DNA from 3 places in the Methylocystis sp. JR02 genome. Region 2 is predicted to be linked to each of the others. Evidence: predicted binding sites of a transcription regulator. Region 2 holds the regulator's gene; each other region holds the start of a gene.
What was found. The regulator LexA, encoded in region 2, represses DNA repair genes until DNA is damaged. The targets are predictions, from matches to a motif close to TGTTCNNNNTGTGTTCNG.
Positions count from the first base shown of each region.

Region 1: a site for LexA is predicted at 2,646-2,663, ahead of ssb (single-stranded DNA-binding protein). Genes of this name have one in related genera too.
Region 3: a site for LexA is predicted at 1,161-1,178, ahead of QNA11_RS14340 (PA0069 family radical SAM protein). Genes of this name have one in related genera too.

Region 1 is NZ_JASIRC010000001.1:298,921-308,906, reverse strand. Features, by position in the region: gene QNA11_RS01325 (AIM24 family protein) at 133-1,086, opposite strand; gene dctA (C4-dicarboxylate transporter DctA) at 1,214-2,476, shown strand; gene ssb (single-stranded DNA-binding protein) at 2,770-3,288, shown strand; gene QNA11_RS01310 (hypothetical protein) at 3,389-3,622, shown strand; gene QNA11_RS01305 (OpgD/OpgG family glucan biosynthesis protein) at 3,722-5,308, shown strand; gene QNA11_RS01300 (FkbM family methyltransferase) at 5,326-6,225, shown strand; gene QNA11_RS01295 (glycosyltransferase family 4 protein) at 6,415-7,734, opposite strand; gene QNA11_RS01290 (bifunctional diguanylate cyclase/phosphodiesterase) at 8,037-9,986, shown strand, end outside.
Region 2 is NZ_JASIRC010000001.1:170,806-180,791, reverse strand. Features, by position in the region: gene QNA11_RS00755 (DUF2336 domain-containing protein) at 597-1,667, opposite strand; gene QNA11_RS00750 (hypothetical protein) at 1,871-2,014, shown strand; gene QNA11_RS00745 (ComEC/Rec2 family competence protein) at 2,285-4,540, shown strand; gene lexA (transcriptional repressor LexA) at 4,685-5,398, opposite strand; gene QNA11_RS00735 (L,D-transpeptidase family protein) at 5,772-6,941, opposite strand; gene QNA11_RS00730 (acetyl-CoA carboxylase carboxyltransferase subunit alpha) at 7,203-8,168, opposite strand; gene QNA11_RS00725 (alpha/beta fold hydrolase) at 8,350-9,222, shown strand; gene QNA11_RS00720 (hypothetical protein) at 9,398-9,986, shown strand, end outside.
Region 3 is NZ_JASIRC010000001.1:2,993,099-3,003,084, reverse strand. Features, by position in the region: gene QNA11_RS14345 (homospermidine synthase) at 1-898, shown strand, start outside; gene QNA11_RS14340 (PA0069 family radical SAM protein) at 1,304-2,422, shown strand; gene rnhB (ribonuclease HII) at 2,535-3,146, shown strand; gene QNA11_RS14330 (site-specific DNA-methyltransferase) at 3,288-4,463, shown strand; gene QNA11_RS14325 (undecaprenyl-diphosphate phosphatase) at 4,704-5,576, opposite strand; gene QNA11_RS14320 (OFA family MFS transporter) at 5,719-7,425, opposite strand; one part of gene prfB (peptide chain release factor 2) at 7,702-8,763, opposite strand; one part of gene prfB (peptide chain release factor 2) at 8,765-8,833, opposite strand; gene QNA11_RS14310 (CorA family divalent cation transporter) at 8,953-9,986, opposite strand, start outside.

The DNA.
Region 1 (9,986 bases), 130 kb from region 2:
GGGCGTACATCGACGCCCTGCCTAAACTTATCATTCACGACCACGCGTCCAGTTTGGACTGTGCCCCTCGGCGTGGGTGGCCGGGACAAGCCCGGCCATGACGTGGGTAGCGACCATGTGCCTGGAGCATCGTCAGGCGTCGTCGCCGCCGGAACCCGACGAGTCGCCCCAGGAGCCGAAAGACGACGAGTCTCCCGACGATCCGCCGGAGCCCCCGCCCCAGCTATGGCCAACGCCCACCTCGGCATGCGCCGGCGCGCGGGAGAGTATTTGCCCGGCAAGCCGCGAAACCGGCATGGATTGCAGCCAGACATGGCCCGGCCCGATCAACCGCGCGAAAAAGAAGCCCTCGCCGCCGAAGATCATGGATTTGATCCCTCCCACGGGCACGACGTCGAAACTGACCGTCGCCGTCTGCGCGACGAGGCAACCGGCGTCGACGTGAATCTCCTCCCCCGGCGCAAGTTCGCGCTCGACCACCATGCCGCCGGCATGGACGAAGACCCAGTCCTGCCCGGCGAGGCGTTGCATGATGAAGCCCTCGCCGCCAAAAAGCCCGGTCATGATCTTCTTTTGAAAGGCCACGTCGATCTTCACGCCCTGCGCGGCGGCAAGGAAGGTCTCGCGCTGGCAGAACAATTCGCCGCCATAGCGGTCGAGACGCAGCGCCAGGATCTTGCCCGGATAGGGCGCGGAAAAGGCGACGCGCGCCGGGTCGCCGCTCGCATTGGCGAAGCGCGTCATGAACAAAGTCGCGCCCGAAAGCACCCGCTTGGCGCCGCCAAGGAGCTTGCCGAAAAAGCCGGTATTCTGCGGCTCGCTCCCATCGCCGAAGATGGTCTCCATGGAGACCGCCGCATCCTTGAACATCATCTGGCCGGCCTCGGCGATCATGGCTTCGCCGGGACGCAGCTCGGCTTCGAGGAACTGCAGCTCATGGCCCTTGATCTCGAAGGCGAGGCCCTCGCCGGCCTGCGGCGCCGGCGGGGCGGCGCTCCACTGCGTCAGACCGCCGCCCCCGAGAAAGGAGCCGCCGCCCTGGATGCCCTGCCCGAGAAATGAGGTCTCATTATCGCCCGCGCTCATGCGCTCCTCCCCTTGGAATCTGGCTGAATCTTAGCGACGCTCCCGCCCGCGAACAATCTTCCGACGTGGACGCAAACGGATTTTGCCGCCATAAGCGCGGCCAATAGAGGCTTCGCCAGAGACCGGCATGAAAAAACCCCTTCACCACCTGCTCTATGTCCAGGTCCTCGCGGCGATCGCGCTCGGGGCGCTGTTCGGCTGGCTCGCGCCGGAAATCGCCGCCGCCGACTGGGTGAAGGCGCTCGGCGACGGTTTCGTGAAGCTCATCAAAATGGCGATCGCGCCGATCATCTTCTGCACTGTGGTGTCCGGCGTCTCGCACATCGAAGACGCCAAGAAAGTCGGCCGCGTCGGCGTCAAGGCGCTGCTCTATTTCGAGATCGTCTCGACTTTCGCGCTGGCGATCGGGCTTCTGGTCGGCAATCTGCTGCAGCCCGGCGCGGGTTTCGCCGGCAAGCCCGACGCGGCGGCGGTCGCGAAATATACCGAAGCCGCCGCCAGGCACAGCGGCGTCGATTTCCTTCTCGACATCATCCCGGAGAGCGCCATCGGCGCCTTCGCCAAGGGCGACATTCTGCAGGTGCTGCTTTTCTCCCTGCTCTTCGGCTTTGCATTGCTGTCGCTCGGCGAGAAGGGGCGGCCGATGCGCCATTGGGTCGACGACGCCGGCCACGCCATGTTCGCGCTCATCGGCATCGTGATGAAAGCCGCGCCCATCGGCGCCTTCGGCGCCATGGCCTATACGGTCGGAAAATACGGCTCGGCGGCGCTTCTGTCGCTCGGCGGCCTGATCGGCGCTTTTTACCTGACGTCGGCGCTTTTTGTCGCCATCGTGCTCGGCGTCATCGCGGCGGCGGTGGGCTTCAACATCTTCCGTTTTCTGGCCTATCTGAAGAACGAGCTGTTGATCGTGCTCGGCACGTCTTCCTCGGAAAGCGCCCTGCCCGCCCTGATGGAGAAGCTCCAGCGCCTCGGCTGCTCCCAATCGGTCGTCGGCCTCGTCGTGCCGATGGGCTACAGCTTCAATCTCGACGGCACCAATATCTATATGACGCTGACGAGCCTGTTCATTGCGCGGGCCATGGGCGTCGAGCTGGATTTCGCCCATCAGGCGACGATCCTTGTCGTCGCCATGCTGACCTCCAAGGGCGCGAGCGGGGTCTCGGGCGCAGGCTTCGTGACGCTGGCCGCGACGCTCACCGCCGTCGATCCGTCGCTGGCGCCGGGCATGTCCTTCGTGCTGGGGATCGACAAATTCATGAGCGAATGCCGCGCGCTGACCAATTTCATCGGCAATGGCGTGGCGACGATCGTGGTTTCGGCCTGGGAGGGCGAACTCGATCGGGAGAAGCTGGCGGTGGAGCTGGCGCCCTCATCCGACCCCTGCTGACGCAGGGGCCACCTTCTCCCGTAAACGGGAGAAGGGAGAGCCGTCCATTTCGGATCACAAATTTTTCAACACGTCTCCTTCTCCCGCGCGCGGGAGAAGGTGGCCCTCGCGTGAGCGAGGGTCGGATGAGGGCGAACCAAGGTCGCTTGCGCCGACGCCTGTCGGATGCTAGAACAAAAAAAGAACACAAGCCCGGCGGCGCCGACGCATCATCTGTGGACAAATGATTCCCGCGCGCGAGATAGGCAAACCGTTGCACTAGAGTGCTCCGCAGAAAGCAAGTGGAGAGAGACATGGCGGGTAGCGTGAACAAGGTCATTCTGGTCGGCAATCTGGGCCGTGATCCGGAAGTGCGGACCTTCCCGTCAGGCGACCGCGTCGTTTCCTTCTCGCTCGCGACCACCGAGTCCTGGCGCGACAAGAGCACGGGCGAGCGCAAGGACCGCACCGAGTGGCACAATGTCCAGATATTCAACGAGGCTCTGGGCAAGATCGCCGAGCAATATTGCCGCAAGGGCGCCAAGATCTATCTCGAGGGCCAGCTCCAGACCCGCGAATATACGGATAAGGACGGCAATCAGCGTCGCGTGACGGAAGTGGTCGTGCCGCGTTTCCGGGGCGAGATGACGCTGCTCGACAGCAAGGGCGGCGGCCGCAGCGAGGGTGATTACGAAGGCGGCGGCTATGGCCAGAGCGGCGGCTCCTTCGGCCGCTCCTCGCCCATGGAGCGCGCGCCCGCCGAGCGCCGGCCGGCTCCGCCCGCGGGCGGCGGCCGCCTTTCCGACCAGCTCGACGACGATATTCCGTTCTGAGCCGCTAAGAGCGATGCGGAGAAAGGGCGCGGTATTGCCTCCCGCCTTCCTTTGATATAGCAGGGCTTACGCGGCGCCGCGCCGCCACCGAGAGCCGGACATGAGCCAGAAGCCGATCAACTACCTGCACCTTTCCACGCTGGTCGCCGTCGCGATCCTCGTCGGGACGGAGCTTGTCGGCGCATCCTGGGCGGCTGGCTGGGCGCTCGGCGGCCTATTCCAGCTCGATCCGATGATCAGCCGCGGCATTGAGATCGTCTTCGCGGCTTTTGGCCTCATCGGCCTCTATTTCTTTATGAAGACCGCGATCCGCAACGAGCCGATCCGCGGCTGAGCGCGCCCAAGCCCTCGTTGAAGCGTCAAGCGTTCCGCCCAGAGAGCGCCGCATTGCGACGCCATAGGCTCCTTGGTTTTCGTCGATAGGGAACTTGAGATGATCGAGAAGCAGGACCGCCGTTCCTTCCTCAAAGTCGCGGCCGCGACGAGCGCGCTCGGCGCCGTCGGCGCCCGGCCGGCCGAAGCCGCGGCGTCGCGCATCTCCAACGTCAAGCTCGGCGAGCCCACGCCCTTCTCCTACGAGGCGCTGAAGCAGGAAGCGCAGCGGCTTGTCAGGGAGCCCTATCGCAAGCCCAATATCCCCGCCCCGGAAATTACCTCGCAGATCGACTACGAGAAGTGGGGCCACATCACCTACAATACCGATCACGCGCTCTTCGCCGACACGAAGGAGCGATTTCCGATCGAGTTTTTCCATCTCGGCATGTTCTTCAAAAAGGCCGTGCGTATCCACGCCGTCGAAAACGGCGTGGCGCGCGAGGTGCTTTACGACACGAGCTATTTCAACATGCCCGAGGATTCCGTCGCGCGGCAACTGCCGCCGGGGGCGGGCTTCGCAGGCTTCCGAATTCAGGAATCGAAGGACGGTCCGCTCGACTGGAAGAAGAACGACTGGGTCGCCTTTCTCGGGGCCTCCTATTTCCGCGCCATCGGCGAATTGCGGCAATACGGGCTTTCGGCGCGCGGCGTCGCGCTGGACACCTGGCAGGCCGGCGCCAGCGAGGAATTCCCCGACTTTACGCATATCTATGTCGGGCCCGAGACCGAGGACGGCGTGGTGCTCCACGCGCTGCTCGAAGGCCCCTCGATCGTCGGCGCCTATAAGTTTCTCATGACGCGCGGCAAGGGCGTCGTGATGGACATCGACTGCGCGCTCTATCTGCGCGGCAAATTCACCCGCTTCGGCATTGCGCCGCTCACCTCCATGTATTGGTTCTCCGAGACTGTGAAGCCGACTGCCGTCGACTGGCGTCCGGAGGTGCACGACTCCGACGGCCTCAGCATGTGGACCGGCGCCGGCGAGCGCCTGTGGCGACCGCTCAACAACCCCTCGCGCGTCGTCGCCTCGGCCTTCGGCGACGAAAATCCGAAGGGGTTCGGCCTGATGCAGCGCGACCGCAGCTACGACCATTACCAGGACAATGTCTTCTACGACCGCCGTCCGAGCGTCTGGGTCGAGCCGAAAGGCGACTGGGGCAAGGGCGCGGTGCAACTCATCGAGATCCCGACCGACGACGAAATCCACGACAATATCGTCGCCATGTGGGTTCCCGATAAGCCTGCTGTCCCCGGTGCTGCCTTCGAATTTTCCTACCGCCTGCACTGGCTGGCCGACGAGCCCTACCCCGCCGGCCTGGCGCGCTGCGTCGCGACGCGGCTCGGCAATGGCGGTCAGCCCGGCAAGCCCCGGCCCAAAGGCGTGCGTAAATTCATGGTCGAGTTTCTGGGCGAGCCGCTCGCCAAGCTCCCTTATGGCGTGAAGCCCGAGCCCATTCTCTGGGCCTCGCGCGGGACCTTCTCTTACATCTATACCGAAGCGGTTTTCGACGGCGTGCCCGGCCACTGGCGCGCTCAATTCGACCTCACCGTCGACGGAACCGATCCGGTGGAGATGCGCCTTTTCCTGAAGAACGGCGATAAGGTGATCTCGGAGAACTGGCTGTATCAATATCACCCGTTCTGACGGGCGGAGGGGCGGAAATGACGACGCTGGGGGAGCTCGGAAAGAAATACGATGAATGGCGGCGCAAGGCTTTGCCGCAATCCGTCAATGACGCAGACTGGCGTCACGAGGAGACCCGAGCGCGCCTCATCGAGATAAAGGATTTGCTGCTCCCTCGTTTCCCGCAGAGCTCTGCGAGCGGCACGCGAGCGCTGCAGGATGAATTGCGCGCAACGCTTCGGCTACTGGAGCCACAAAAAGCGATCGGCGTCGCCAAGGCGCGCGTCGGCTCGGCTGGCGACGGCGGCTATGTCCAGCTCGACGATCTTGCCGGCGTGATCCACGCTTTTTCCTTTGGCGTCTGTGACGATGACGCCTGGGATCTCGCAATGGCGCAGGCTGGCGTTCCAGTCGAGCAATTCGACCACTCGGTCGAAAACGCGCCTTCCTCGCACCCGCTTCTGCGCTTCCACCGCAAAATGATCGCGGCCCAGCCAGGCCCGGACAGCGAGTCGCTTGCGGCGCTCGTCTCGGAATTCTCCAAGAGTGACACGCCCGACCTGTTCTTGAAAATGGACATCGAAGGGTGGGAATGGGAGGTCTTCGACGCAACTCCCGACGAGCTTCTGGTCAAGCACGCGCAGATCGTGTGCGAGTTTCACGACCTCTCGCAGCTCGCTTCGCCGCAATTCTATTTTCGCGCCAAGCGCGTCCTCGAAAAGCTCCATCGCCTCTTTGCCGTGACGCATGTGCACGCCAATAATTGCGTCCCCTATAATCTCATTGCGAATATCCCGCTTCCCGATGTTCTGGAAATCTCCTTCGCCAGCCGCGCGCGCTATCGCTTCGAGCCGAGCCAGGAGACCTTTCCGACGCCCCTGGACGCCCCCTGCTCGCCGGACAAGCCTGATTACATTCTCGGGGCTTTCCGCTTCTGAAACGAGGTCCGCTGAATCGGTTCAGTGTCATTCCCCACGCTCGCGCCGCCGCCATCATTGCGAGGAGGCGGAGCCGACAAAGCAATCCCGGGCCGCGTCGCCGCCCTGGATTGCTTCGCTTCGCTCGCAATGACGGGCGCTGAGTAAAACCAGCGCTCTTGGGCTCTGGATTCATTATATGAGACGCGATCAACCGAGACTGCGCTGATAGCAATCCTCGCGCAGCATCCTCATCAGCTCGGCAGCCGAGTCGCTCCAACTCGATGGGGGGATAACCGGCGCGTGTTTTTCCGAAGCGAGCGTTTGGCGAATCCGCTCGACGAGGCTCCCCGCGTCAAGAAGATCGAAATAACACGCAGCGTCGCCGCCGATCTCCCGAAACACGGCAATGTCGCTGGCGATCACAGGCGCGCCGAAATGCGCCGCTTCGACGAGCGGCAGGCCGAAGCCTTCGGCCATGGTCGGCAGAACCACCGCGCGGGCCTCGCGGTAGAGAAAAGCCAAATCCGCGTCGCTGGCGTTGTCGAGCCAGAAGAGCCGGCGCCCCTTCTCGCGATGCCCCCGCAACCTGTCTTCGAAAGCCGCGGCGTTCCACCCCGGGCGGCCGACGATGATGTAATTCGCCTCGAGCTCCTCCGCCCAGAGTCTTTCGAAAGCCTCCAAAGCCACCGGATAGCCTTTCCGGGTTTCCACCGTACCGACGCTGAGAAAAAACGGCGCGCGCCGCGCGAGCGCCTCGATCGACGGCGCGGGCGCTTTTTTGTCCTCTTGCTTGAAATCCGCGCCGAGGCGCCACCATCCCAGCTTCATCCCGTCCCGCGGCTTGCGCTCTAGCCCTTTCACATAGGTGGCGAAACGATCCGCGACGCTCTTCGAGATGGCGACAATGGCGTCGCAATCCAGCAGAACGCGATGCGTCCAGGCTTCGAAATTCGCGATCAGCGTGTGCGTGTAAAGCGTCGGATAAAGCAGTGGGAAGAGATCGTAGAGGCAAGCGACGATCTTTCCGCCCTGCGCCCGAAAATCCTGCAGGAGCTGCGCGTAATCGTCGAGCCGGTTCCAGCCGGCGTCGAGAAGCAGCAATATGTCGCCCTCTCGGCACTCGATCGTTTCGCCCCCCTCCCCGCAAGCCGCCACGAGCTTTCCGGCCTTCACGACGACGGGAAGCCCGAGGCCGAGCGCTGCGGCGTTGACGGAAATCTCCTTGACGACGCGCTGGATGCCGGTCGCCTTGCCGCTCGCCACGAGATCGGTCGCGTCGATGAGAATACGCGGCCCCGGCTGGAGCTGCACGGCGGCCGGAAAGATCGGCGCGCGAAATGCGCTGGACGCATTCGCCACATTATCGCGCTTCAGCAGTCTCGAGACGGTCCAGTACAATTCGCGAAGGCGCCGATAGACGGTCCGCGTATAGGGGTCCATCTCATAGGCGCGCAGAAAGCATTCTTCCTCGAAGACCTGGCGCCGAAGATAATCGTCGATACGATTCTGAGCGTCGAAATCCGTCATGCGCCAACCTTCCGAAGGATCGGCCCCGCATAAGCGCATCGGCCGCCATTTGCAATCGCGGCCCAATAGCGCAGGGTTCCGCATTCGAGTTAACGTGCTCCAGCGCCATGGCCGCGCTTGGCGCTTCCGGCTACACCGAGGTTTTTCCTAATTCTTTTAACGTCGCTGAAGGCTCCTCCGATGATGCTCGCATGGGACTGTACAGGGGCGGTCCGCCCCTCGGCATGACGCCGCGCAGTTGACGGACATGAACGGCGCGGTTCGCCGCCCCGGCCCGCGACAGCCGGAGGCGAAACCCACTCATGCCTGTCATCTACGCTGGTATGGTTGAACAGCACGATCCATCGCTTGTCTTCCTGGCCGCGTGCGTTTGCGCGCTGACCGCGTTCGCCGCCATCGCATTGCTGGCGCATGCGGCCGAGACAGGGGGAGGCAAACGCCTGTCCTGGCTGTCCGTCTGCGCCACGGCCATCGGCCTCGGCGTCTGGTCCACGCATTTCGTCGCCATGCTGGCCTATTCCCCTGGCGTCGACCATGGCTACGACGCCGCTTTGGCCTTGGCCGCGCTCCTCGGCTCGATTGCGTCGAGCTTCCTCGCGTTCCGCCTGGCGCTTTCGGTGCATTTCAGATTCGCCGCGCCTGTCGCGGGCCTGCTTTTCGGGATCGGCCTGGCGGCGACGCATTATGTCGGCGCGACGGCTTTCAGGGTCGCCGGCCGCATGTCCTGGGATGGCGCGCTCGTGGCCGCCTCTGTGATCGCCGGCGCGGCCTTCTCGGCGCTTGGCCTGAGCCGCGCCCTTCGCGCGTCCTCGATGGCGGCGCGGTCAGCGGCGGCGGTCTTCCTGGTCGCCGCGATTGGCGGTCTCCATTTCACCGGCATGGCCGCCATGTCCGTCATTCCCGATCCGACGATCGCCATTCCCCCCAACGCGATTTCGCCATCGGCGATGGCGATTGTCAGCGCCGCGTCGAGCATATTGATCGTGACGTTTTCGCTGTTCGGCCTTCTGAACGAGAACGAGCGCCGGCGCCGCCTCGCGGAAGCCGAGCGCATGCGCGGGCTCGCGAACGCCGCCGTCGAAGGGCTCCTGATCTGCTGCAACGGCGTGGTCGTCACCGCTAACGACAGTTTCCTCGCCCTTGTCGGCAGGGATCGCACATCCGTCCTCGGAGCCGATCTTTCCGCCTTCGTTCCCAAGGATAATGTTTGCGAAGCCGCCCAAGCGGCGCAGAAAACGCCGTTTGAAACCGATCTCATTTGCGAGAGGGGCGGGCCGATCCGCGTCGAGCTGCTCTGCCGCACGATCGACTTCGAGGGTAGCCCCCATATCGCCATCGCCGTCCGGGATATTCGCGCCCGGCAAAAAGCCGAAGACCGCATCCGCTTCCTCGCGCATCACGACGTCCTGACGGGCCTGCCGAACCGAAGCAGCTATTACGACACGCTCGATTCCGAGATCGCCCCGTCGATGGATTGCGAACGCCGCATCGCCGTGATGCTCATCGACCTGGATCATTTCAAGGAAGTGAACGACCTCTTCGGCCACGCCGAGGGCGACGCGATGCTCAAATCATTCGCGCGCGTCGTTTCCTCGGCGTTGGGCGGCGGCGCGACGCTCGCCCGGCTCGGCGGCGACGAATTCGCCGCGATCCTGCCCGGCATCGCCGATCGTGACGCCGCCGGCCGCGTCGCCCGGGCGATCCTCGACGCGATCAAAATGGAGAATGACAAGAACCGATCGCGCGCCGTCATGTCGGCCAGCATCGGCATCGCCCTTCATCCCGCCGATGGCGGCGACCGCGAAACGCTGCTCGCCCACGCGGATATGGCGCTCTATCAGACGAAGGCGGAAAAACGCGGCGGCTATCGCCACTTCGATCCGGTCATGGCGGCGCGCATTCGCGACCGCCGCGCCATCGAGCAGGATCTGCGCAGCGCGATCGACGGCGACGAGCTGCATCTCGTCTATCAGCCCCAGACCGACATTTCGACGAATGAAATCGTCGGCTTCGAAGCCCTGCTGCGTTGGACGCATCCTGCGCGCGGCAACATTCCGCCAACGGATTTCATCCCCATCGCGGAGGAGAGCAGGATCATGCTGCGCCTCGACGAATGGGTGCTGGCCGCCGCCTGCCGCGAAGCCGCCAAATGGCGCAACCCGCTGTCGATCTCCGTCAATATCTCGGCCGCCAGCCTGCGCAACCGTCATTTCCCGGCGATCCTGCGCAACATCCTCACGGCGTCCGGGCTC
Region 2 (9,986 bases):
CCTTCCTAAAAGCTCTCATCTCCGCGATTGAGTTAAAAATAAGCCTGATGCCGGCGACATCATCCATTCGCGCTAACTGCATACTAGGTTCGCGCGATAACTTATCTATGATCGTAACGCGTCGCTTGTGCCTCTGGGCTACAGTTATTGGGCGATCTTTCGTGCGCCTCCGAAGCATAGCCTGAAACGCATTCATTACGTGGAAGTGCGACGCACGCCATATGTCGAGCTTCCGCGCGTCCACGTCATCCAGAGTCTCGCCGCTTCGTAATTTTTCACCGATTCTATTTAGCTCTCCCTTTGTCCCCCAAGGGAAATCGCCCCTCCCAACATCAAAAGACGTCACTGTTCCCTCGTTCCGTTCAGATGCGCGAATCCATGAAAGGAGCGCATTCCGGACCGGATCGATAGGGATGTCAATCTCACTCATTTTGTACTCGTTATGCCAAGTGCATAATTGGAGTCGGGAATGACAAACGCCAATGCGAGCTGTTCAAACGGAAATGGTATGAGACGTGCGCAGCGGCATTTTGCGGTCTTTCAAGGCCACAACGTCTCCGGGGGGCGCCGCGCGCCCTTCCGCCCCACTCCCGACCTCACGCCGATTGATCGAATTTGCGCACCGTCTCCGCGCGCGGCAGGGCGCGTCGCCAAGCGGATGCAGCCGCCCCCTCGTCGCGCGCATTGAGGCGGCGCAGCGCGTCTCTTTCGCCTTTGGCCGCCCCCGTCATCGCGGCGACGAGCTGCATGGCGGCGCGCTGGGGCGTCGAGCGCACCAAAGCGACAAGCGCGCGCACGCGCTCCACATCGTGGGAAATCGCCGGATCGGCGCAGAGAAACAAACGGGTCGCGGCGTCGGGGTCCACGCCCAGCGCCGCCAGCGCCAAGGCCAGCGCCTCCCCCTGACTATCCGAAACTACGGCGCGGGCGCGCTCTTTCCGGCAGTCCAGAGCGTCGGCGAGGAGCGCCGCCATCGCATCCCGATCCCGGCGCAGCGCGGCGCTTTCGAGTCGCGAGACGAACCCCGACTCGGCCTGGCGCATCTCCATATGCCCGCTGGAGAGCGCGCGCCGGCAGGCGTTGAGGATGATCCCTGTGCGTTCGAGCCGCGTCGCCGCCAGAAAGAGCGCCTCGGGCTCGATGGCGCGATCGTCGCGATCGAGAAGGATGCGCGCCAGAGTAATGTCGTCGCGCGCCGCCAATACGAGCGCGCGCCGCGCCGCCGTATCGAGATGCGCGGACCAGTTGGCGGCAAGCGCGCGAAGCGTTTCCCTCTCGCCGCGCAGGGCCAGCGCGTCCACCATCTCGCGATCGAGATCGGTGCGCTGCGCCAGCGCGCGCACGAGCGCCGGCTCCCCCTGCCGCGCCGTTGCAAGCAGATGCTCGCGCGGCAGGCTCGGCGCGAAGGCCAAAGCCAGCTCCGCGCAAGCGCCGCCTTTCTCGAGCAGGCGGGCGAAGATCGTTCGCGGGGTTTCCGCATAAAAGCACAGCGGCCGCACGACGCGGGCGACCGACCCCGCGTCGAGAAGATCGATGAGGCCGAGCGCGAGCTGTTCGAATTGCTTTATGTCGCCGATCGGATGCGCGGGTCGTTCAACGAATTGATCGACAACCACCCGCAAAAGCGAGGCGTCGGCAATTCGCCCGCGACTCTTGTCTGACTGCATGACGCGTCCACTACTCAAACACTTACGCAGATTTTGCTTTTCAAATTAACGTCCCGACGTTGACGGAACATTAACCGTCGCGGCTCCCTAATCGCAGTAACGCTTGATTCACCTTTTCTGCAGCGGTTGCGGAGAGTGATATGGGGGACGTCGTCGAGTTCCGGAAGCGCGAAAAAAGGTCGCGCCAAAGCAGCGAGCCGCCTATGGGCGACGCGCAAATCCTGTTCTTCCTCGGCGTGCGCTATCTCCAAATGGAAGAGCCGCAGGGCATCGAAGGCGGCGCCTCTCCCACCCATGGCCGCGGCCCGAGCGGCGGCAAAAGACGCAAGGGCCGCGCGAGCGCGTGAGCGCAGTTTAGCCTGCCGATAAACTGGCGTTGGCGCCCCTCGCGCTTCGAGACGCCTGCTGCGCAGGCTCCTCAGCAGGAGGGGCTTCTGCATCTGCACCAAATATTTAGGCCTCTTCCTGAGGAGCGAGCAAAGCTCGTGTCTCGAAGGACGAGGCCGCCTCGGAGCTTTGCCGACAAACCGGCACGGTTCTTCCTATAACCAGGGCGTGGCGCGCCGGCAGAATCCGCATTAACCTTACCCTGAGGCATCCGAACCCAGGGCGTTGGCGTGAGCGAGGCGACGCGCGCGGCCGAGAGAGACGAGCGCGAGGGCGCCCTCGCCCTCCGGCTCGCGCCGCACGCGCGAAGGCTCGCGAGCGCCCTGCGCGACGCCTATGCGCAGGAAACCGAGCTGCGGCGCCCTTTCCTGTGGCGCGCCGTCGCGACCGGCGCGGGCGTCGTCCTTTATTTCGCCGCCGAGCGTGAGCCGTCTCTCTTTTTATGCATTGGCGCGCTGACGGGTTTTGCCGCGCTCGCCTTCGCCACGCGCCGCCATGCCCGCGCATATGCGCTCTTTCTCGCGCTCGCATTGGTGGCCGCGGGCTTTACCTCCGGCGCCTGGCGCGCCGCGCGAGTCGCCGCGCCGATCGTGCCGCGCGTGGGCGTTGGCGAGCTTACCGGCTTCGTCGAAGAAATCGACCCGCGCCGCGCCGGCGCGCGCTTCGTGCTGCAGGTCGCGAGCGCCGAAGGTCTGCCGGGCGGCGTGGCTCCCACCCGCGTGCGGCTCACCATGCGCGGCGAGCCAACTTTCGCCGCGGGCGATTTCATCGCCTTGAAGGCCCGGCTGATGCCGCCGGCCCGCGCGGCGCTGCCGGGCGGCTATGACTTTTCTCGCGACGCTTTTTTTGCGGGGCTCGGCGGCGTGGGCAATGCGCTGGGGCGGATCGAAACCATGCCGCCGCCCGATCCTGCGCCGCTGTCGCTGCGTTTTTTCGCCTCGGTCGATCGCATCCGCAACGCCTTGGCGCTGCGCGTCTACAAGACGATTGGCGGCGACGCGGGCGCCATCGCCGCCGCCATGGTGACCGGCAAGCGCGATTTTCTGTCCGAGAGCGCGAAGGATCTTATCCGCCGGGCCGGCATTTTCCACATCGTCACCATCTCCGGCATGCAGATGACGCTTGTCGCCGGCATTTTCTTCGTCGGCCTGCGGCGCTTGCTGGCCATGTCGCAGGCGCTCGCGCTCAACTATCCGATCAAGAAATGGGCGGCGGCGCTCGCGATGATCGGCGCTATTCTCTACGACATCGGCACGGGGTCGCGCGTCGGCACGGAACGCGCGCTGGTCATGACGCTGATCATGCTCGGGGCGGTGTTGTTCGACCGCCCCTCGCTCTCCATGCGCAATCTCGCGCTCGCCGCCTTCGCCGTCATGGCCGTCGAGCCCGAGGCGATCATGGGCGCGAGCTTCCAGCTTTCCTTCGCCGCCGTCGCGGCGCTCATCGCCATCTACGAATGGCGCGGCGACCAGCTCACCGAGAGAAGCGCGCGCACGCTCGGGGTTGGCCTGCGCAGCCGCCTCGCCGAGTGGCGAGAGACGATCGCCGAGCGCCTGTTGCACGGGCCGGGCGCGGCGCTTGTCGCAACGCTTTGCGCGACCTCCGCCACCGCCTCCTTCATGGCCTACGATTTCCACGAGTTGAGCCCTTATGTGCTCATCGGCAATCCGATGACGCTGATGGCGATCGAGTTCTTCGCCGTGCCCTGCGCTTTGATCGGCGCGGCGCTCTACCCCTTCGGCCTCGACGGTTTCATCTGGCGCTACCTCGAGATGGGGATCAATCTCGTGATCTGGCTCGCCGGCCTCATCGCCAACGTGCCTGGAGCGAGCCTGCATGTGAAGGCCTTCGCGCCCTGGTCGATGGTTTTTCTGGCGCTCGCCGTTCTATCGGCGGTTCTGTGGCGAACATGGCCGTGGCGGGCGACGGCGATCCCGCTCGCTTTAATCGGCCTCATGGGGGCGACGAACGCCGAGCGCTTCGACATCGCCATTCCCGCGACGGGTGAGGCGGCGGCTTTGCGCAGGCCGTCGGGCGAGCTCGCGCTGCTCGGCAAGAAACCCGGCGCCTTCGCCGCGGAACAATGGCTGCGCGCCGACGCGGACACGCGCGCCGTCGACGAGGCGAAAGCGGCGTCCTGCGACGACTATGGCTGTATCGGCAAGGCCGCCGATGGGAGGATCGTCGCACTGGCGACGTCCCGCGCGGCGCTTCTCGAAGACTGCGCCCGCGCCGCAATCATCGTCACGCCGCTGCGGGCGCCGGAAGGCTGCGAAGCGCCGATCGTGATCGACCGGCGCAAGCTGGCGGAAACCGGCGCGGTCTCGCTACGAATTCTGGAAGGCGGCGCGGTCGCGTGGACGACGGCGCGAGGCGTCGACGAAGACCGGCCCTGGTCGCCGAAACCCGCGCAGCAGATCCGACGCGCGGTGGCGCAGGAGGATGAAAGCGCTGAGGAAGCAGAGCTTGCAGAGCCGCTGGAGTAATCGCGTGAGAGGCGGGTTGGGAATCCATGCGAAAACCACCGACCGTCATTGCGAGCGAAGCGAAGCAATCCAGGGCCGCGATGGCTGCCCCTGGGTTGCTTCGTCGCTTCGCTCCTCGCAATGACGACGGGGTGACTGTGGATGTCAGTACTTCCGCAGCAGGCTCACCAGCTTGCCCTGGATGCGCACCTTGTCCGGCCCGAAAATGCGCGTCTCATAGGCAGGGTTCGCCGCCTCCAGCGCGATCGACGCGCCGCGCTTGCGTAGCCGCTTCAACGTCGCTTCCTCGTCCTCGATCAGCGCGACGACAATGTCGCCGGTGTCGGCATAGTCCTGTTTCTTGATGACGACCGTGTCGCCGTCCAGAATACCAGCCTCGATCATGGAGTCGCCGCGCACTTCCAGCGCGAAATGCTCGCCGCTCGATAGCATCTCGGGCGGCAGGCTGATGGTATGGCTGCGGCTTTGGATGGCTGAGATCGGCGTGCCGGCGGCGATGCGGCCCATCACGGGAATCGCGACCTGTTGATTCGCCTCGTCCTCCCCGCGCTCGTGCAGCGGCCGAACGCGGCCCAGATTGCCTTGAATGACCGACGGCGAGAACTTCCCGCCGCGCGCGGCCCCGCCGCCCCTGGGCGTCGCCGATTCGGGCAGCCGCAAAACCTCGAGCGCGCGCGCGCGATTGGGCAGGCGCCGGATGAAGCCGCGCTCCTCGAGAGCGAGAATAAGCCGGTGAATGCCGGACTTCGAGCGCAGATCGAGCGCGTCCTTCATCTCGTCGAAAGACGGCGGAACGCCGGTTTCCTTCAGCCGCTCGTGGATGAAACGCAGCAGATCGCTCTGTTTCTTTGTCAGCATAATCCGCCCCTCGCGACACGAACCGCCGCGCGCCTCGCCCTCAGGCCGCGAGCCTCAAAACAAATCATGAACGATTTATAGGCGTTCCCTGTGCGTTCCGCAACAACTATTGCCGAGGCCGGGTTAACAAAGGCTTTTCAAAAGGAAAGCCGCGCCCGAGCGGGTAGCGCTCAATTATTCGCAAAGCGGCGTCGACGCCCCTCGCGCTTCGAGACGCCTGCTGCACAGGCTCCTCAGCATGAGGGGCTTTTTGCATCTGCGCCAAACACTTAGGCCTCATCCTGAGGAGCGAGCGACGCTCGCGTCTCGAAGGACGAGGCCGCCTAGGAGGTTTACCGACAATCTGAGTCGCGCCGGGACGGGGGGCGGCGCCCTACTTCTTCGGGTTGAGCGCCTTCTTGATCGACGCCGTCGGCCCGTTTTCGTCAGCCAGCGCCGACATTTCGCGGTGAGGCTCCGGCGCAAGCGCGCGGACGACGGTCGAGGCTTCGTGGCTTTGCGCCGCAGCCTTGGCGGCGGCCATGGTCACCACCGGGGATTTCGTCGCGAGCTGCTGGGCGGATTTGTCGACGGCGCGCGCCGGCTTCTCTTCGAGCGCGATTTCCGTCGGCCCCGTCAGCGCCTCGGGCCGGCTGGCCTCTCCCGCCTTCGAGGCGAAGCTCGGATGCTGGCCGCCGTCCTCATAGACGACGCGCACCGGCTTCACGCTCTGGGAAAGCTCGGCGATCTTCTCGTCGTCCTTCGCGGCCTTGGCGGAGACGCTGGCGACGAGATCGGGGTCGCGCTTGAGAGGCGGACAGGCCGAGACCGGGTCCATGGCGCCGCCCGGCGTCGCATTGAAGACATAGCGGCGGCCGCAGAAAGCCACCTGCGGCTCCTGCTTCGTCACCTCGAAAACGTCGTTGCCTTCCTTGAGGTTTTTCCAGAAGCCGATATTCGCGTCCAGCCGGTGCTTGGCGAGGTTTTCCGCCGTCATGCGGAACGGATAGGACTGCATCTGGATCGCGCGCTGGCCGCCGTCGAAGCTCGAGCGGGCGATGGCGTAGATTTCGGCGATCTGCGCGTCGGTCATGGAGAAACAGCCGGCCGAAGAGCAGGCGCCATGCACCATGATCGTGCCGCCCGTATGGCCCAGGGCGCGGTCGAGCTGGTTCGGATAGCCGACGTTGAAAGAGAGATAATAGGACGAGTTCGGGTTCATCTGGGCCGGGGTGATCGAATAGAAGCCCTCCGGCACCTGACGGTCGCCTTCCTGCGTCTTGGGGCCGAGCTGCCCCGACCAGCGGCACATGGGGAAGGTCTTGAGGTGGATGTAATTACCGTCCGCACCCTGTTTCCAGATCTCGAGCTCCGCCTCTTTCTTATAGGCGCGGATCAGCATCGGCGCGTCTTTGGTGGTGCCGAGCTGCGCCATCTTGGCGAGCGTCTCCGGCGGCACGGGCGCGAGAGAGCGATGCGACAGACCGCTGTCCTGGCAGGCGGAAAGCGACAGGCCGGCGAAAGCGACGGCGACCGCGGCCGGCTTCAAGATCCGATGTTCCATGCGCTCAGCTCCCCTCAGCGCCCCGGCGCCCGCGCATTTTGTCGGCCGCGAGCCGACGGGCCCGCCAGATGAACGCGAGCCTGACGGCTCGCGGGTTCCAGATATGCAACCGCAGGATGTTTACGCTGCGTTGCGTAACTCGATTCTTACCGGGCGCAGGCTCTTTGCCGCCCGTCCGGCAAGCTAACGAGCAGAATGGGACGAGAAAGTGTCGAAACCCTTCGCCGGCCCAGGCAAACGCTGCAATTCGAGTTGTTTACCTTAACTCTTCGCTTCTATCTTGCGGCCCATGTTAAGGAATTTGTCCGCCCGCGCGGCGCGCAATTGCTCGCGCGAGAAATTGGCCAAACGCGACAGCTCCGACCAGATGGCCTCGCCCACGGCGGCGATGGCGGCGGCGGGATCGCGATGCGCGCCGCCGGCCGGCTCGGAGACGATCACGTCGATGATGCCGAACTTGAGCAGATCCTGCGCGGTGATCTTCATGCTGGTCGCAGCTTCCTGCGCCTTGCCGGAATCGCGCCACAGGATGGAGGCCGAGGCCTCGGGCGAAGCGACCGTATAGACGGCGTGCTCCAGCATCAAAACCTTATTGGCGGCGGCGATGGCGATGGCGCCGCCGGAGCCCCCTTCGCCCACGACGACGGCCACATTCGGCACGCCGAGCGACAGCGACACATCGGTCGAGCGCGCAATCGCCTCGGCCTGGCCGCGCTCCTCGGCGTCGATGCCCGGAAACGCGCCCGCCGTGTCGACCAGCGAAATCACCGGCAGACCGAAACGATCGGCAAGCTCCATGAGCCGCACGGCTTTGCGATAGCCCTCCGGCCGCGCCATGCCGAAATTATGCGCGAGCCGACTCGCCGTGTCGGAGCCCTTCTCCTGGCCGATCACGCAGACGGATTCGCCCTTGAAACGGCCGAAGCCGCCGACAATGGCCGAGTCCTCGCCAAACAGCCTGTCGCCCGCGAGCGGCGTGAAGTCGGTGACGAGCTGCTTGACGTAATCCGAGAAATGCGGCCGCTGCGGATGGCGGGCGACCTGAATCTTCTGCCAGGGCGTCAACACTGCATAAAGATCGCCAAGCGCCTTCGCCGCCTTGGCCTCGAGCTTGCTCAGCTCCTCCGCGATCGAGACGCCGTCGCCCTTGTCGGCCAGCGCCCGCAGCTCCTCCACTTTGGTTTCGAGTTCGGCGACGGGCTTTTCGAAGTCGAGATAGGAGCGCATGAGCGGTTGGATTTCCTGCCGGTTATGGGTGGCGCCCGGCGGCCTCTCGGGCGCGCGCAAACTCGCTGCATCGGCGCGGGAAGTCAAGAAAGGTCGGCGTTGCGACGTTCTTCCTGCAATAGCAGCGTTTGGCGCAATCCGCCCGGCGCGGTAAAAGTCTGCGAGACATTGGAGCAATTGCGTGAGCTCGACCTTCGCCCCCGGAAGCTATTTCATCACCGCCCGCGATGGCCTGCGCCTGCATTATCGCGACTACCCCTGCCTGGCCGCGACGCGCCTGCCGCTGGTGTGCCTGCCGGGGCTCGCGCGCACGGCGGATGATTTTTGCCTCGTGGCCGAAGCGGCGCAGCAATCGGGCCGGCGCGTGCTGGCGCTGGATTATCGCGGACGCGGGCGCTCCGAGTGGGACAAGGACTGGCGCCATTACGATCCGGATGTGGAAGAAGACGACATCTTTGCCGTTCTCGCCGACGCCAGCGTCGCCAAGGCTGTCTTCTTCGGCACCTCGCGCGGCGGGCTTCACACGATGCGCCTCGCGCGCGCCCGGCCGGGATTGATAAGCGCCGCAATCTTGAACGACATCGGCCCCGTGATCGAAAAGAAGGGCTTACTGCTGATCAAGGGCTATGTCGGCAAAATGCCGCCGCTCCAGAAAATGAGCGACGCCGCCGCGCTGATGCGCCTGACCGCAAGCGTGGCCTTCCCCGCGATCACGCCCGAGCAGTGGGAAATCTTCGCGCGCCAGACCTTCGAAGAAAGGGACGGCAAGATCGCGCTGCGCTACGATCCCGAACTTGCGCATACGCTCGACGACATCACGCCGGAATGCGAGGTCGAGGATTTGTGGGAAGCCTTCGCGGCTCTCGCCCAGCACCCCATACTCGCGCTGCGCGGCGAGACCTCGAACATCCTCTCCATCGAAACCTTCGCTGAAATGGCGCGACGCGCGCCGAGGCTCGAACGTCATACCGTCCCCGGCCAAGGCCACGCGCCGCTGCTGCTCGACCAGCCGACGATCGAGCGCGTGATGCAATTTTTGAATAAGCAGGACTGATACGCGCGCGCGTCGCGCGGGATGTGAAACATCGGTTGCGCGGCGTTGGCCCTTGCCTGTCGCGGCGCAATCGCATTAGCTTGCAACCGCGGCGTTTCAAGAAAAACCTTATGCGGGGCGAGAGATGGCTTCCAATTATTTTCGTAACGGCTTTCGTGCGCGCTTAGCGTACTCAGTGTTCGCTCTGGCGACGGCAGCCTCGACATCCACTCATGCCGCCAAGGTGCGCCACGCACAAGCGGCGATAACGGCTCCAACCGCATCGGCAGGCGCGCCGCTGTCGGCGGATGACGTCTCCTGGCTCTTCCCGCCGCCCAAAAACGCCGCGGACCTCGCCGACACGATCGCGATCGCCGATCTTACCGCGCCAGACCCGAAGGACGCTTCGAAACGCGAAGCCCTATGGCCCGCAGCCGCCTTTGCGCAATTCCTCGCCAACGCCGAAGGCCCTGCGACGCAGATCGGAAGCCATCATGTGCAATTGCCCAAGGAGGCGCATGACATCAAGGCATGGCGTGTCGCTGGTTTGCGCATCGACCCCGGCGCGCCCGGGCTCACGCACGGCGTCACCGAGCAATTCGGACAATCTCCGCAAGTGCGCTTCATCCTGCAGCCGGTGACGACGCAAGCCAATGGCGCCGTGCAGGTTCACGACGTCGCCGCGCATCTTGTCTACACTTTCGCCGCCGGGTTCGACGCGCCCGCCGAACAAGGCTGCCAGGCGCGCGTCAAGCCGGACATGGACGCGTTCAAGAAAGTCGCGC
Region 3 (9,986 bases), 2.8 Mb from region 2:
GGACACGGGCGTCTTCGACAAGGAGCCGACGACCCGCGCCGAATGGGGCGCGCTGGCGCAGAAGCTCGGCGTCAAGGGCATCCATATCGCCGAACGCGACACGCAGCGGGCGCGCGACCCCAAGCCGCAGAATGTCTTCGTCAACACCTGGTCGGTCGAGGGCTTCGTGTCTGAGGGCATGCAGCCGGCTGAGCTGGGCTGGGGCACGCATGAGAAGTCGCTGCCAGACATCGGCCGCACCCATGCTGCCGGCTGCGGCGCGGCAATCTATCTGCTCTCGCCCGGCGCCAACACCCGCGTGCGTAGCTGGTGCCCGACGCCGGGCGCGCAATTCGGTTTCCTCGTCACGCATAATGAGGCGATTTCGATTGCCGATTACCTGACGGTGCGCGACGGCGCGGGCAATGTCGCCTACCGGCCGACCTGCCATTACGCCTATCATCCGGCCAATGACGCCGTGCTGTCGCTGCATGAGATCTTCGGCGCCGCCGGCAAGATGCAGCCGAGCTGGAAGATTCTCGATGAGCACGAGATCGTCGACGGCATCGACGAGCTGGGCGTGCTGATCTTCGGCCACGCCAAGAACGCTTATTGGTACGGCTCGCAGCTCTCGATCGAAGAGACGCGCGACCTCGCGCCCTATCAGAACGCGACCGGCCTGCAGGTGTCCTCCGCCGCGCTCGCCGGCATGGTGTGGGCGCTGGAGAATCCGGAAGCTGGCATCGTCGAGGCGGACGAAGTCGACTACAAGCGCTGCCTCGAAGTGCAACTGCCCTATCTCGGGCCGGTGAAGGGCTATTACACCGACTGGACCCCGCTCGAAGGCCGCCCCGGCCTGTTCCCGGAGGACATCGACGAGAGCGATCCCTGGCAGTTCAAGAACATCCTCGTTCGCTGAGCGGACCTCGCAACGAAACGCATGGAGGCGGCGCGCAAGCGCCGCCTCTTTTTTGTGTCGCAAGTCTCAAGGTCGTCATTGCGAGGAGCCGAAGGCGACGAAGCAATCCAGGGCAGCCACCGCGGCCCTGGATTGCTTCGCTTCGCTCGCAATGACGGGCGTTCGTTTGCTTTCGACCCCTGCTGGTCCACCGGCCGCGCCGGACGCTTTGCCAGCGGTGAGCCCTTAACTTCATCTTAAACCCTCTTGCATGCTCCGAGAATGTTCTTTATTCGTTCTTTATTCGCGCTATGTTCCGCTTCGGCAGGTCGAGCCGCGGCGGGGCGTCAAGTCCCCAAAGTCGCGATCACGGGAGGCCGGTTCCGGCCGGCCTCCCCTTAGGGGCCGTTTTGTCGGGAGTGGATCATGGGTCGGCTCGCTGAAATCTCGACGGATGCGCAGGCGCAAATCGGCGCGCTGGTCGACCCCGAGCGGCGGCGCGGGCGCGGTTCGCTGTCGAAGCGCAGCGGCCGCTATGAAAAGGAAGTCCGCGAGGAAGCGGACGACGGCTGGGGCTCGCTCGAGACCCTGGAGGCGCTGAAGACCAACATTCACGTCGAGAAGCCGCGCTCGATCATCACGAAGAATGATTCTCCCGACATCGCTTTCGATCGCTCGATCAACCCCTATCGCGGCTGCGAGCATGGCTGCGTTTATTGTTTCGCGCGGCCGACGCACGCCTATATGGGTTTTTCGCCGGGGCTCGATTTCGAGACCGAGATTTTCGTCAAAGAAGGCGCGGCGCAGCTTTTGGAGCGCGAACTCTCGGCTCAAAATTACGCGCCGAAAGTCATCGCCATCGGCACGAACACCGATCCGTATCAGCCTTCTGAAAAGCGCCACCGCATCATGCGCTCCATTCTGGAAGTTCTGGCGCGCGCGAAACATCCGGTTGCGATCGTGACGAAATCGGCGCTCGTCTTGCGCGATCTCGATCTTCTGGCCCCGATGGCGCAAGACGGGCTCGCCAAGGTCGCTTTTTCGGTGACGACGCTCGATCCACGCCTTGCCCGGATCATGGAGCCCCGCGCCGCCACGCCTGAGCGCCGGCTCGACGCCATGGAAAAGCTCGCCGCCTCCGGCGTGCCGGTCGCCGTGATGGCCGCGCCGATCATTCCCGCCATCAATGACGACGAGATCGAGGCGATCCTCACCCGCGCCCACGCCGCCGGCGCGCGCGAGGCCGGCTACATCATGCTGCGTCTGCCGCTCGAAGTGCGCGATCTCTTCAGCGAGTGGCTGGTCGCCAATTTCCCCGACAAGGCCCGCCGCGCCCTGTCGCTTGTGCGCTCGACGCGCGGCGGCAAATTGTACGACCCGACCTTCGGCAAGCGCTTCACCGGCGAGGGGCCTTACGCGTGGATGCTCGGCCGGCGTTTCGAGCTCGCCGCCAAGCGCCTCGGCTTTTCGAGCTCGACGTTCAAATTGCGAACGGACCTCTTCGAGCCGCCGCGCCGAGGTCCTCAGCAGCTCAGCCTCTTTTGAGCGGGAGAGCAGCGAATTTTTAATTGCCAATAAGACCGCCAGCCGCTTTTTAGATCGCCATGCACATGACCGACCGAAATTTCACCTGGCCTTTTCATTCTGGCGTTGCGCCATGAGCGCCGGCCCCGACTTCCGCATCGAAGGCCGGTTACATCGACAGGGAATCTGGCCGGTCGCCGGCGTGGATGAAGTTGGGCGCGGCCCGCTCGCCGGGCCCGTGGCCGCCGCCGCGGTCATTCTCGACCCAAAGCGGCTCCCGCGCGGGTTGGACGACTCGAAAGTCCTGAACCAGAAAGAACGGGAAGCCGCTTTCGAGCGGATCATGGAAAAGGCGGTCGCCGTCAGCATCGCCTTCGTCACGCCCGCGGAGATCGACGCCATTAACATTCGACAAGCGTCGCTCGCGGCCATGGTCCGCGCGGTCGCCACCCTGTCGCACGCGCCGGCCTATGTGCTCGTCGATGGCTCCGATCCGCCGCGCCTCGCCTGCCCGTGCCGCGCGATCGTCAAGGGAGACGCGTCGACCTTGTCGATCGCCGCTGCGTCGATCGTCGCCAAAGTTGCGCGCGACGCAATGATGCGGCGACTTGCCGCACACTACCCGAGCTATGGATTCGAGACCAATGTCGGCTACGCCGCGCGGCGCCATCTCGACGCCTTGCGCGAGAACGGCCCAACTCCCGCACATCGCTTAAGCTTCTCGCCGATGCGGGAGAAAGTATAAACGAGGCATTAAAGCTAAGTTTCTTACTTCATTAAGATTTTCGTTCGAAAAAGAGACGCCCTGCCGCGCCCGCTCTATACGCGCTTTTTACCTAGTTCCGGCATCTTCACACGTGTTGGTAGCGTATGTGGTGTCGAGTTCATGAGTAGCGCGCGCGTCGGGGCGGCCCGCCTCAAATCCCGGATAAAGGTCACGCGTACCGGGTTATCCATCGCCGGGCCGCTCCACGCGCAGCCTGCCAGAAATTCGATATTGCGCGGCGATTGCGTCAAGCTGATGCAGACGCTCCCTGAAGAGAGCGTCGATCTCGTCTTCGCGGATCCGCCCTATAATCTCCAGCTCGCTAATAAGTTGACGCGCCCGGACCAGAGCCTCGTCGACGCCGTCGATGACGACTGGGACAAATTCGCAGATTTCTCGACCTATGACGCCTTCACGCGCGAATGGCTCGCCGCCGCCCGCCGCGTCATGAAGCCGACAGCGACGATCTTCGTCATTGGCTCCTATCACAATATCTTCCGCGTCGGCGCGATCATGCAGGATCTCGGATTCTGGATCCTGAACGACATCGTCTGGCGCAAGAATAATCCGATGCCGAACTTCCGCGGGCGCCGCTTCACCAACGCCCATGAGACAATGATCTGGGCGGCGCGCGACCCGGCCGTGAAGAGCTACACCTTCAACTATGAAGCGTTGAAGGCCGGCAATGAGGATTGCCAGATGCGCTCGGATTGGCTCCTGCCAATCTGCACCGGCTCCGAGCGGCTGAAGGACTCCGAAGGCCGCAAGGCGCATCCGACGCAAAAGCCGGAGACGCTGCTCGCGCGCGTGCTCCTCTCCGCCTCCAATCCCGGCGATCTTGTGCTCGATCCCTTCTTTGGCACAGGCACAACGGGCGCGGTCGCGAAACGATTGCGCCGAGATTTTATCGGACTCGAGCGCGAGGACGGATATGCTCAGGCGGCGGCCGCGCGCATCGCCGCCGTCGAGCCGCTTTCCGAAAACGCGGTTGCGCTCGCGCCATCCAAACGCGCCGAACCGCGCATTGCTTTTGGGAGCCTCGTCGAAGCGGGCATGATCGCGCCCGGCGCCGTGCTGACGGACGTCAAAAAACGCCATACGGCGATCGTGCGCGCCGACGGCGCCGTCTCGCTCTCGGGTTTCGTGGGCTCTATTCACAAGACCGGCGCGCTGGCGCAGGGTCTCCCGGCCTGCAATGGCTGGACCTTTTGGCACTTCGAGACAAACGGCCGCCTGGCGCCGATCGATGAATTGCGCTCCCAGGCGCGCGAAGCGCTCCGCGAAGCCGCGGAGTAAAAGCCCCGGACCGCGGGCCTTCAGGCCCGCGCAGACTTGCTTGAAAATTGGCGATGACGCCCCTCGCGCTTCGAGACGCCTGCTGCGCAGGCTCCTCAGCATGAGGGGCTACTGTTATCTGCGTCAGACACTTAGGCCTCATCCTCAGGAGCGAGCGAAGCTCGCGTCGCGAAGGACGAGGCCGCCTCGGAGGTTTGCAAACAACCAAGCGCGCCTGAAGGCGCGCGGTCCGTTCACGTCTTAGACCAGGAAGCCGCCGTAAAAGCCCACGAGCAGCACGACGCCGATGAAGGCGCGATAGGCGACGAAGGGCCAGGCGGAAAAGCGCTCCAGGATGCGCAGCAGGCCCCAGATCGCCGCAAAGGCGGAAATCGACGCGACGAGAAGCCCAAGCGACAGCACCGACCAGCCGTGAAAATCGAGATGCGCCTTGTGCAGTTCCCATAATTCCTTGAGGCCGGCGAGTGCGATCGCGGGCAGGCCAAGCAGGAAGGAGAAGCGCGCGGCTTCTTCGCGCTTGAGGTCGAGAAAGAGCGCCGCCGTCAGCGTCGAACCCGAGCGCGACACGCCGGGAACAAGCGCGCCGACCTGGGCGAAGCCGACGATCAAGGCGTCTTTCAGGCTCACATGGTCGAGCGTGCGCTTGTGGTTGCAGTAAAGCTCGGCGAGCGCGAGCAGTGCGGCCATGACGATGCAGGAAATGCCGATGACCGGAAGCGATCGCAGCGGCGAGCCGCAAGTGTTGAGCGTGTGCGACAGGAGAATGCCAGCGAGCCCGATCGGCACGGTCGCGAAGCCGATCCAAAGGACGAAGCGGAAGGTCCAGTCGTTGAAGTCGCGCCGCCGAATTGCGCCAATGGAGCCCACAGCCAGCGCCCGGATGTCGCCCCAGAAATAGCTGACCACCGCGGCGAGCGCGGCGAGCTGCATGGCGGCGGAGAAAGCCGAGCCCGGATCCTTCCAGCCGAGCAGCGCCGGCACGATGCGCATATGCGCCGTCGAGGAGATCGGCAGAAGCTCGGAAATGCCCTGAACGACGCCGAGCGCCGCCACCTTCATATAACCGAGGTCGACGAAACCTGTGTCGAGACCATTGGTGCAAGCCGTCGCCATTTTCTCTCCGCCGGAATGGGGCGCGGGGGCTCCGCGCGGGGCGCTACGGAATATCGACCATGCGCGGTTGTGGTTAATGGAAAGAAAACGAGGCGCCATGGGGGCAAGCAAAAGGGCCCCCGCGTGCGCCGCTCGATCCAGCTCATTTGAACAGCGCCATCGCCTTCAACAACGTGATCGACACGCCCCAGGCGAGCGGGACGCCGACCGCGAGCCAGGAGAGGATCAAGACCGGCGAGAGGCGCGGCGCCGCGCGAAGGGCGACCGAGGGCACAGGGTCATGCGGCTCCAGCCCCTCCTCCAGAAAATCCTCGAAATCGGCGTGGGTCTCTTCCTCTTCCTGCTTCACCGCGGCGATGCTGGTCTTCTTCTCGGCCGCGACCTCTTCATCGGTCATATAATATTTCTCGGCGACCGGCCGAACGAGGAGATTGCAGACAAGCCCCGCCAGCAGCAGGCTGGCGAGCACATACATTGTCTGGTTATAGGCGGCTTCGCGCGGCACGCCGATCGAAAGCTGATATTCGCGAATGTAGTTGACCAGCACCGGGCCGAGCACGCCGGCCGTCGACCAGGCGGTCAGCAGCCGGCCATGAATGGCCCCGACGTAATGGGTGCCGAAAATATCCGCGAGATACGCCGGAATAGTCGCGAAGCCGCCGCCATACATGGTGATGATGACGGCGAAGAGCAGCACGAACAGGAAGACGAGCCCGCCCTTTGCCGCGAAAGGCGCCGCGGCGTAGAGCGCGAGGCCGAGCACGAAGAAGATCGCATAAGTGACCTTGCGGCCGAAGGCGTCGGAGGCCGAGGCCCAGCCGATGCGCCCGCCGATGTTGCACAGGCTCAGGAGGCCGGTGAAGCCGGCGGCGATGGCGGCGATCTGCTTCTTCTGGTCGGAGTTGAGGGCGTCGAAGCCGAGGTCGAGGCCGATGAGCTTGCCGCCGAAGACCTCTTGCAGCATGGGCGAGGCCATGCCGAGCACGCCGATGCCGGCCGAGACGTTGAGGCAGAGCACGCCCCAGAGCAGCCAGAATTGCGGGGTCTTCCAGGCGACGTCGAGATGGACGTGACGATGGGTGACCATGGCGTTGGCGGCCGGCGCCGGCGGCGTCCAGCCCTTGGGCGCCCAGCCGTCGGCCGGAACGCGATAGCCCAGCGAGCCGCTGACCATGAAGATGAAATAAATGCCGGCGAGCGCCACGAAGGTCTGCCAGACGCCCGGCGAGGTCGGCGTCGCGAAATAGCCCATCAGCCGATCGGCGAGCGGCGCGCCGATCATGGCGCCGCCGCCGAAGCCCATAATGGCGAGGCCGGTCGCGAGGCCGCGCCGGTCGGGGAACCATTTGATGAGCGTCGAGACGGGCGAGATATAGCCGAGCCCGAGACCGACGCCGCCGATGACGCCGGAGCCGAGCCAGAGCATCCAGATCTGGTGAAGATAGACGCCCAGCGCCGAAATGAGCAGGCCGCCGCACCAGCAGAAGGCGGCGGCGAGGCCGGCTTTGCGGGGGCCGGCCGTCTCCAGCCAATGGCCGAAGATCGCCGCCGAGGAGCCGAGCAGGACGAAGAACAGCGTGAAGGTCCAGCCCAGCATGCTGATCTTCCAGTCGCAATTAGTTGCGACGATGGTCTGGAAGAAGCCCATGTCGGCCGGGCACTCTTTCGGCGCCGCGCCGCCGACGACGCGCGACAGCGGCAGCCAGAACACCGAGAAGCCATAGGCCATGCCGATGCAAAGATGCACGGCGAGCGCGGCCGGCGGAACGAGCCAGCGGTTGAATGTCGGCGAGGCGATGGAGCGCTCGCGGCTCAGGAAACTTGGTTGCGGCGCAACAGCGGCGTCCATCTCTCGACCTTTCGCGGCGCGGACGGCGCCGATTGACGCAAATGAAAAACAAAGGCGCTTGGCGGCTTGCTTCTTATCGCGCCGCGAAAGATTGATCAAATGAAGCGGGAGCTTTTGCGGATGCGAAAAGGATGGCGGGGTGAGGTTGCCCCCTCCCCAATCCTCCCCCGCTTCGCGGCCCCCTTTACGGAGGATGGCGGCGCCAGAGGCGTCGTTTAGACGCCCGTCTTTCAGACGGGCTTCGGCGGCGCCGGGTGGGGTCCGCCCCGTCGCGCGCTACTCCACGTCCTCCACCTTCTCCGGCCCGCCGCCATAGATGCGCTGGGCGAGAGAGGCCTGCATGAAGTCGTCGAGCTCGCCATCGAGCACTTCCGACGGCGTGCCCGACGTGACGCCGGTGCGCAGGTCCTTCACGAGCTGATAGGGCTGCAGAACATAAGAACGAATCTGGTGCCCCCAGCCGATGTCGGTCTTGCTGGCGGCTGCCTTGTTCGCCTCGGCCTCGCGCATTTCCAGCTCGCGCTCATAGAGACGGGCGCGCAGCATGTTCCAGGCGGTCGCGCGATTCTTGTGCTGCGAGCGCTCAGCCTGACAGGCGACGACGATGCCGGTCGGCAAATGCGTGATGCGAATCGCCGAATCGGTCGTGTTCACGTGCTGGCCGCCCGCGCCGGACGATCTATACGTGTCGATACGGCAGTCCGACTCGTTGATATTGACCTCGATCCGGTCGTCTACCACCGGATAGACCCACACCGACGCAAAGCTCGTATGCCGCCGCGCGTTCGAGTCGAAAGGCGAGATGCGCACCAGGCGATGCACGCCCGATTCGGTCTTGGCCCAGCCATGGGCGTTGTGGCCCTTGACCAGAAGCGTGCCCGATTTGATGCCCGCCTCTTCGCCGGCCGTCTCCTCGATCACCTCGACCTTGAACTTCTTGCGCTCGCCCCAACGGGCGTACATGCGAAACAGCATGCGCGCCCAATCCTGGCTCTCGGTGCCGCCGGCGCCGGAGTGGATTTCGATGAAGGTGTCGTTGCCGTCGGCTTCGCCCGAGAACAGCGCCTCGATCTGACGGCGCTGGGCCTCTTTGAGCAGGGCTTTGAGCGCCTCGACGCCCTCTTTCTCGGTCGCCTCGTCGTCGGCTTCCTCGCCGAGCTCAACGAGCGTCAGCGCGTCTTCGAGATCGCGCGCAAGCTTATCGATCGCGCCCATCTGCTCCTCGAGCTGGGTGCGTTCGCGCATGAGCTTCTGCGCTTCGTCGGCGTTGTTCCAGAAATTGGGGTCTTCGGCCTTGACGTTCAGTTCGGCGAGACGGCGGGTTGCAGTCTCGACGTCAAAGATGCCTCCTCAGCAGCCCCATGGACTGCTCGATCTGTTCTTTGAGCGCAAGCGGCTCGGCGCGCATGGGTTTTTGTCTTTCGGAAAGCTTGGGGAGCGGCGCTCCCCGTTTCGAGTGGCGCGGAAATTAGGCGGGGCGGGCCGGCATGTAAAGCGCCGATCGCGCCCGCCTTCAGTAACTCCTGCTCAGTAACTGCTGGTGTCGGCCGGCGGCGCCGGCGGCTTTGAGCCGCGCGGCCGACTCTCCTCCGCGCCCTCGGAGTCGGTAAGGCCCCAACGCCGCATCAACAGCAGCACGAGCCCCGCCGCAAAGATGCAAACAATGGTGGCGTAGACGACGCCCTCCTCGCTTTCCGAAAAGGGCAAATTCTTGAGATTCATCCCGAAAAAGCCGGTGACGAAGGTCGCCGGCAGCAAGAGCGTCGTGACCACGGTCAGCACATAGAGCCGGTCGTTGGTCTCGAGATTGAGAATGGCGTTCAGCTCGTCCTGCAGCAGGCGGGCGCGATCCTGCAGGGTTTGCATATCGCGGGCGAGCGACTCGGTATGCTGCACGAGCCGCGACGCCGTCTCGCGCAGCGCATTGTCGGCGGCGCTATTGGGATCGTCCTCGATGTCTTCGAGGCGCGCCAGCGTCGAGACAAGGCCGCCGATCTGCCGCGAGAGCCGCACGGCGTCGCGGCGCCCGGCGCCGAGCAGCGGCCGCGCGTCGCGCCCGCGCGCGTCGATGATCAGATCCTCGGCGCGGTCGAAGGCGAGGCCGATGTCATTCGCCATCCGGCTCAGCTCATCGACGATATGGGTCGTCATCATCTCGAAAAGCGCGAAGGGCGACTCGACGATCGTCCCGCGGCCAACGGCGCTGCGGATGGCGTCGACGCAGCTCATCGGCCGCCGCCGGGCGGTCACCAGGAAGCTTTCGTCGATCGCAAAGCGCAGGAAATCCGTGCGCGACGCCGGGCCGGCGAGGGTGCGCTCGTGATCGAGCAGGGCGCCGCTCAGCAGGTTTTCCGAATATTCGAGATATTGGTGATCGATCGGATCGCGGAGCGCCTCGCGCGCGCTGTCCGAGAGCGCCTCGATCCGGCCGATGAGCGGCCGTGCGCGCACGTCGGTCAAATCGAGATGCAGCCAGATGAAGCCCTCGCGCGCCTTGCCGAGCGCGTCGAGATCGGCCGCCGAGCCCGGCTCGGCCCGGCCCTGCGCATCGAAGCGGATGA